Regions from separate parts of the Clostridioides sp. LIBA-6822 genome, predicted to be linked through region 2. Evidence: a T-box and tRNA genes for the amino acid it is inferred to sense, from the RefSeq annotation. Region 2 holds a T-box; the other holds one or more tRNA genes.
What was found. A T-box is a leader RNA that pairs with one kind of tRNA and senses whether it is charged. The one in region 2 lies ahead of thrS (threonine--tRNA ligase), so its partner is inferred to be a tRNA-Thr.
Positions count from the first base shown of each region.

Region 1: it encodes a tRNA-Thr, which carries the amino acid that the T-box ahead of thrS (threonine--tRNA ligase) is inferred to sense. The anticodon was not compared.

Region 1 covers NZ_CP196995.1:4,321,028-4,325,320, forward strand. Annotated here, with positions in the region: gene ACTG48_RS20520 (DnaD domain protein) at 1-932, shown strand, start outside; gene ACTG48_RS20525 (ATP-binding protein) at 941-1,933, shown strand; tRNA gene ACTG48_RS20530 (tRNA-Thr) at 2,282-2,356, opposite strand; tRNA gene ACTG48_RS20535 (tRNA-Val) at 2,389-2,464, opposite strand; tRNA gene ACTG48_RS20540 (tRNA-Glu) at 2,469-2,543, opposite strand; tRNA gene ACTG48_RS20545 (tRNA-Lys) at 2,550-2,625, opposite strand; gene ACTG48_RS20550 (adenylosuccinate synthase) at 2,951-4,240, opposite strand.
Region 2 covers NZ_CP196995.1:611,665-615,957, forward strand. Annotated here, with positions in the region: gene ACTG48_RS03180 (putative sporulation protein YtxC) at 1-475, shown strand, start outside; gene ACTG48_RS03185 (DUF445 domain-containing protein) at 640-1,242, shown strand; T-box leader at 1,534-1,772, shown strand; gene thrS (threonine--tRNA ligase) at 1,836-3,755, shown strand; gene ACTG48_RS03195 (hypothetical protein) at 3,911-4,108, shown strand.

The DNA of each region.
Region 1 (4,293 bases), 640 kb from region 2:
CATGTGATATTACTTCTAATCCTAAGTTCGACAATAATTCAATAGCCAAAAACCTAAATATACCTTTGTCTGATGTGTTATCTGCTTGGAAATTTTGGGAGGAAAAGAAGATTATAAAAATACATGACAATGGAGAATTTGATAGTTTTAATTATTCAATAGAATTTTTAGATTTAAAAAATTTCTATATTGAGAATATATTAGGTAATAATTCATCTATAAAATCTAATACAGATCAAGTTGTATCTACTTCTGAAAATCCAAGTATTAGAAAAATGTTCAATTCCATAAATAAAATAGTTGGCAGATATCTCGACCCAAGTGAAAAAATAAGTATTATGGATATAATGAATAAATACAATATGAGCCCTGATATGATACTTTGTGCTTATGAATACGTCAAAGATAAAACAGGTACATCAAAACCAGTTAAATACATTGAGGGTATTATCAGGAATTGGTATGATTCAAATTTATATACACCAAAAGATGTTGAAGACAGCTTTTTAGTTAGAAGTGAGAGATATATTTTATATAAAACCATTTTCAATGAGTTAGGATTTTCAAGACAACCATCAAAGTCAGAAAAAGAACTTATGGACAGTTGGTTTGATAAATTTGATATGGATATGGACTTGATAATAAATGCCTGTTCTAAGTCTAAAAATATTTCAAACCCAAGTATATCTTATATAAATGGTATAGTTAAAAATTGGAATGAAAAAAATATAAAAAATTTAAATGATTTAAAGCAAAAAGAGGAAGAACGTATAGTTAAGGAGAATATTAATAAGAAGCAGATTAATACTACTCAAAACAACAATACTTACAAGAAAACTAAGTTTCATAATTTCAACGAAACATTCACTCAGTATACCTCTGATGAACTCGATGAGATTATTAAAAAAAGTCAAAAAGAAAAGTTTAAGTAGGTGATTAAATGAATGAAGATAAAATAAGAAAAATACTTGCTAAATACGATAAGAAAAGAGATAATAACGAACTCTTATTAGAAAATAGAAAAAATGAGGTATATAATAGAATTCCGGAAATAAAATCTATAGATGATGAGATTTCTAAAATAGGCCTTAGCTTAGCTAGAACAGTACTTTTAAATCCTAAGTCTAAAGATGAAATTGTGAATAAATCTAAAGATACTATAGAATCTTTAAAGGTAAAGAAAGAAGAACTTTTAGTTGAAAATAACATACCTCTTGATTATCTAGAAATAAAGTTTCAATGTGCTTCTTGTAAAGACAAAGGTTTTTTACCTAATGGTGAAAAATGCTCTTGTCTTAAACAAGAAATTGTAAATGAAGCTTATAAAATGTCTAATTTAGATAGGATTTTAAGTCAGGAAAATTTTTCGAATTTTAACTTGAATATATTTTCTCCTAAGAAAGGTTCTAATGGAGAAATATCTCCTAGAGAAAATATGCTAAATAATTTAAGTATCTGCGAAAATTTTGTTCATGATTTCAAGAAAGATAATGATGAAAATTTACTGTTTTATGGTTCTACTGGACTGGGAAAAACATATATGTGCAATTGTATTGCAAAGGAATTATTGGACAAAGGAAATGTTGTAATCTATCAAACTTCTTTTAGAATATTAGATATTCTTGAAGACTATAAATTTAGAAGAGACACAAATAATCAGATAAGTGAAGATAATTATAAAAACTTGTTTGATTGTGATTTATTAATAATAGATGACCTTGGTACTGAACTTAATAACTCTTTTACTAGTGGAGAAATCTTCAACATTGTAAACACAAGACTAGTTACTGGTAAAAAAATTATTATCTCAACCAACTTAACACCATCCCAAATAGGAAACACTTATACTCAAAGAACTCTTTCTAGAATTTTAGACAAATTTAGGATTTTAGAATTTACTGGTGATGATTTGAGATGGGAAAGATTTAAATAAAATAGCCCTTAAAAAACATTTTTTTATTTTTAAATAGAGAGGTAAGAACAAACTTGCTTCTCTGTTTAAAACTTATACTAAAGAAACTAATCTCTCTGCTATAAGTACACTTCTAAAGTATTTTTAATACATCTAATTCTTTATATTACTTGTAATTTATCAATATTGTAAACTTATCAGATTATATAATACTATTCTAAAAAGATTCTAAATTTTAATCTTAAAATTATATCATTACAAATAACTTAATACTTTATTGTAATTAAATTTAATTTTTCAATCAAAAAAAGATACTTAAAAGTATCCTGTAACATAGAAAATTATATTAATTTGAATTTATGTACTTTGTGGAGCTGGTGATAGGAATCGAACCTACAACCTGCTGATTACAAGTCAGCTGCTCTACCGTTGAGCCACACCAGCATATAATCTAGTATTCATCTCTAATTCAAAAATGGTGGGACTAACAGGGCTCGAACCTGTGACCCCCTGCTTGTAAGGCAGGTGCTCTCCCAGCTGAGCTATAGTCCCATACTGGTGACTCGTAGGGGAATTGAACCCCTGTTACCGCCGTGAAAGGGCGGTGTCTTAACCTCTTGACCAACGAGCCATAATTTGGTGATCTATCCGCGACTCGAACGCGGGACACCCTGATTAAAAGTCAGGTGCTCTACCGACTGAGCTAATAGACCACATTTTTTCGACTTTTTTCGTCGTTTCTTTCACTCACAAGTTATATTATAACTGCTATACAATTTTTAGTCAATAGTTTTTTTATTTTTTTAGCATATAATTAAAATCCTCTTGAACTACCTATTTTCAACAAGTATTTTAAATAAAATATGTAATTATAATACAGAAATTCAACTTTAATTACACATAGAATATACATAAATAATTTTAACTGAATAAAAATTTAATATAAATCTAACACAAAAGAGTATCTCTAATAACTATAATCATTACTTTGAGATACTCTTTCCTTATTATTCATAACTTAAATTGTTTAATAAAATATTAAGCAAATATATTTTTTCTTATTATTGTTTGAGCTCTATTAGGCCCAACAGAAACCATGTCTACACTCACTCCGACCAACTCTTCTATTTTAGCTATATATTTCTTTGCATTTTCTGGAAGATTATCAAAATTATCTACTTGAGTTATATCTTCATTCCATCCGTCTAATTCTTCATATATAGGTTCACATTTTGCTAAATCATCTAATGATGCTGGGAAATCTGTTATTATTTTATCCCCCATTTTGTAAGATGTACAAACTTTTATCTTATCAAATCCAGTTAAAACATCTAGTAACATAAATGAGATACTAGTTAAACCATTAACCCTAGCTGCATACTTAACTATAACTGCATCAAACCATCCACATCTTCTTGGTCTACCAGTAGTTACTCCAAATTCATGACCTTGTTCTCTTATTTTATCACCAATTTCATTTATTTGTTCTGTAACAAATGGTCCCTCTCCAACTCTTGTAGTATATGCTTTTACTATACCAACAACATCTTTTATCATATTTGGCCCTATACCTGCACCAATTGCAAATCCACCAGATGTTGGATGAGACGATGTAACAAATGGATATGTTCCTAAATCTAAATCTAATAAAGTTCCTTGTGCTCCTTCAAATAATACTTTTTTACCTGCTCTTACCGCATCATATACAATAACTGACGTATCTGCAACATATTTTCTTATCTGTTCTGCATATCCTATATATTCATTATATATAGTTTCAAAATCAAATAATTCTTCTTTTCCATATATATTTTTAACTATTTCATTTTTAGCATATATCTGAGCTTTTAACTTTATAGCAAATTTATCTTTATCCATTAAATCACATATTCTTATTCCAGATCTCTCTGTTTTATCCATATAACAAGGTCCAATACCTTTTTTTGTTGTACCTATCTTTAAATCACCTCTGGCTTCTTCTGACAATGCATCTAGCTCTTTATGATATGGGAATATGACATGGGCTCTATCACTTATTTTTATATTTTCTGTACTTATATTATCCGCTTTAAACATTTCCAATTCTTCTAAAAATCCTTTAGGGTCAAATACTATACCATTTCCTATTATATTTACTGTTTTTGGATTTAATACTCCTGATGGAATTAAATGTAATGCATACTTCTTACCTTCCACAACTAATGTATGCCCTGCATTATTTCCACCTTGTCCTCTCACTACTACATCTGCTTGAGTAGCAAGATAATCTATAACTTTACCTTTACCTTCATCTCCCCATTGAGAACCAACAATTGCAACTGTTTTCATGTAATTCACCTCTATATTTTATATACTCTCGAACGCTTTACTTATTTATTCTA
Region 2 (4,293 bases):
AGTATTTACAAGGGTGAGAAATTATATAGAGGAAAATGATTTTATAAATGTAGAAGGTTTTATCAGATTTAGAATGAGAGAATTTATGAAATATATTTCTGCTATAGGTGATATTGCAGTTGAGGAGTATTTAATAAAGAAAGACCAAGATGAGTTTATAAGAGTTTTAAAATACTTTATAGATACTCAAGAAGAAAAGATTGATTTGCTAAAAGTTCATATAATGGAAGATAATACATTTATTTTATACGATAAAAATGGAAACAAAATAGACAGTATAGATGATGAAGAAATCATAAATATGGTAATAAGAGAGAATTTAAACTACGAGGACTTTTTAATAAGTACCTTATTAACCTTATGCCCTAAAAAAATAGAAATATTAGATTTATTAAATAATAATTGTTCAAAAGAAATTATAGATACTGTAGAGGCAATTTTTGAAAATAAAGTTAGTATAATTATGGAGAATTAGGAGCTAAAGATATAAAACTAAAAAAATTCTTTTTAAATAGACACAAAAGACTTATAATTGTATATAAAGCTATAATATAGCTAGAGCTATTAACTATAAAAAACATCGACTGATTAAATGTAATATAGCTGACAAATATACAATTGATAAGGAGAAATTTTATAATGGATAATTTAATTAGGATACTGATATTAGCTGTTATTGGTGGATTTATAGGTTACGTTACAAATGTAGTTGCTATAAGACTAATATTTAGACCAATAGAGCCTATTAAAATACCTCTTTTAAATATAGAAATAGTAGGACTTATACCAAAGAGAAGAGCAGAAATAGCAGCAAATGTAGGAGAAATAATTCAAGAAGAATTTCTTTCTATGGACGAAATACTTGCAAATATCATTACTGACGAAGATAAGGAAGAAGTTGTAAGATACATAAAAGCAAGGGTAAAAATTATAATACATGAGAAAGTCTCATTTATACCGAGTGGCATAAAAAACATGATACAAGACTATCTAGGAGAGATAATTGAGTCTGAAGTTAAACAAAGTATAGATGAATTGAGTAAAAATATAATAAATAAAGCAAATGAACGTATAGATATACAAAAAATGGTCGAAGATAAGATTAATGAACTAGATTTATATGAATTAGAAGAGATAATAATAAGAATAGCTAAAAAAGAATTAAAGCATATAGAATTTTTAGGTCTTGTTTTAGGTTTTTTAATAGGTATAGTTCAAGGTTTGGTTACTATATTTATTTAAATATACAATAATTAGCTATTGTATTTAAGTATACAAAAACTAAAAATTAACTTCAATAATAATTAATTTTAGTATTTATCTAGTCATATCTATCATGCATGTAGATATATTTTAAAAATTTAAAATTGGTGAAAATATTATAATATAACTATAAATCAAAAGATTAAACTAATATAAAAATATTAGAATATTGATTTGCAGTTGATTAAGATGAAAAATAATGGGTAATTATTATATTACATTAATGTTGATTGATGTATAAGTATCTGTTATAATGAAAATATATTAAAAATTATAGCGTTGAAGAGGAAGAGTAGATTAGAAACCATTCTCAGAGAATTTGGGTCTATGGCTGAGAGCCCATGTAACAGGTCTATTTGAAAACTACCTTGGAGCTGAGTTTATTAGCAGTATTTGTATTTATACTATATGTGAAAGTGCTCGGGTGACGACCTTATAGTCATCAAGAGGGTTGTATATACTTGTATACACCAACTTGGGTGGAACCGCGAATTAATATCGTCCCAAACATATTTGGGGCGATTTTTTATTACAAAAAATCTAAAAATTATTTCAATAAGGAGGAAAAAACAATGATTAAAGTTGCTTTAAAAGATGGCTCAATAAAAGAATTTGAAAGTGCTATTTCTGTTATGGATGTAGCAAAATCCATTAGCGAAGGATTAGCTAGAAATGTGGTAGCAGCATCTGTGAACGGAGAGGTTGTAGGTATGGACCACATTATAGATACTGATTGTGACTTAAATTTATTTAAGTTTGAAGATAAAGAAGGTAAAGAAGTTTTTAGACATACATCAGCACATATATTAGCTCAAGCTATAAAGAGACTTTACCCAGAAGCAAAACTTGCTATAGGACCAAGTATAGAAAATGGATTCTACTATGATATAGATTTAGACCATAGATTAGTTCCAGAAGATTTAGAAAAAATAGAAGCTGAAATGAAAAAAATAGCTAAAGAAGATTTAAAAATAGAAAGATTTGAACTTCCTAGAAATGAAGCTTTAGAGCTTATGAAAAAACAAGGGGAAGACTATAAGGTAGAACTTATATCTGATTTACCTGAAAGTGAAATAATATCTTTCTACAAGCAAGGTGATTTTACTGATTTATGTAGAGGACCACATTTACCATCTACTAAAAAAGTTAAAGCTGTTAAATTACAAAGTGTTGCAGGTGCATACTGGCGTGGCGACGAAAAAAATAAGATGCTTCAAAGAATCTATGGAACTTCTTTTGAGAAAAACAAAGACTTAGAAGAGTACTTACATTTATTAGAAGAAGCTAAAAAGAGAGACCATAGAAAATTAGGTAAAGAATTAGGATTATTTATGATACCTGAAGAAGGTCCTGGATTCCCTATGTTTTTACCAAAAGGTATGGAACTTAAAAATGAATTATTAAAATTCTGGAGAGAAATACACAGAAAAGCTGGATATATTGAAATAGAATCTCCTATTATATTAAATAGAAAATTATGGGAGACTTCAGGTCACTGGTATCATTACAAAGAAAATATGTATACAGTTAAAATAGATGATGAAGATTATGCTATAAAACCTATGAACTGTCCTGGAGGATTAATTTACTATAATTCTCAATTACACTCATATAGAGATTTCCCAATGAGAGTTGCAGAGCTTGGTAGAGTTCATAGACATGAGTTATCTGGTGCATTACAAGGATTAATGAGAGTTAGAGCATTTACTCAAGACGATTCACATATATTCATGTTACCAGAGCAAATAAAGGATGAGATAAAAGGAGTAGCTAACCTAATAGATGGTATCTACAAAACTTTTGGATTTGAATATAACTTAGAGTTATCTACAAGACCAGAAGATTCTATGGGAAGCGAAGAAGAGTGGGAAGCAGCAGAAAATGGATTAAGAGAAGCTTTAGAAGAACTAGGTCTACCATATACTATAAATGAAGGTGATGGTGCATTCTATGGTCCTAAGATAGACTTCCATCTAAAAGACTGTTTAGGAAGAACTTGGCAATGTGGTACTATCCAATTAGATATGCAACTTCCAAGACAATTTGATAATACTTATATCGGACAAGATGGTGAAAAACATAGACCAGTTATGATTCATAGAGTTGCTTTTGGTAGTATAGAAAGATTTATAGGTATATTGATAGAGCATTATGCTGGTAAATTCCCAGTTTGGTTATCTCCAACTCAAGTTAAGATACTTCCTATATCTGATAAATTTATGGATTATGCAAATGAAGTTAAGAAAGAGTTATTTGATAAGGGTATAAGAGTTGAATTAGATGATAGAGCTGAAAAAATCGGATTTAAGATAAGAGAAGCTCAACTTGAAAAAGTTCCATACATGTTAATAGTAGGAGAAAAAGAAGTAGAGGAGAATAATGTTTCTGTTAGATCAAGAGATAAAGGTGAAATAGGTAGCATTAAATTAGATGAATTTATAGCTAGTATTTCAAAAGAAATTGAATCAAGAGAAAGTATTATTCAAAACTAATATTTAAGATATTGATAGATAATATAAGTTTAATCTATATGTTGATAGATATAAATTAAACTTATGAAAAAATAAATATAATTAGGGGTACAGTTAGTCATATTTTATGATAGTGTACCTCTAATTTTTTTGCTGTAAGCTAAATTAATATTTATATGTATGTTGATTTAATGATGTATAAAAGATGCTTAAATAATATATCTATAAAGGTTAATTTAAAGTTGTATAAAATAGGTTTAATTAATATACCTATAAGTGTTAATTTAAAGTTGTATAAAATAGGTTTAATTAAAACTGCTGATTCTTTGAGAATAGATGCATATAAAGGATATGTTGAGATTATATGTAAATAGATTGGATTTAGTAGAGTATTATAGGTGAGACGTGTACTAGTGAAAATAAATGAAAGAAATGATTTTGAATACTGTATTGGAGATTACAAGTAAGACGTTTACTAGTGAAAATAAATGAGGAAACAAAAAATTATTATATCAAAACACTTCTATGAGTATTAGATTTATCAATAAATAATAAATCT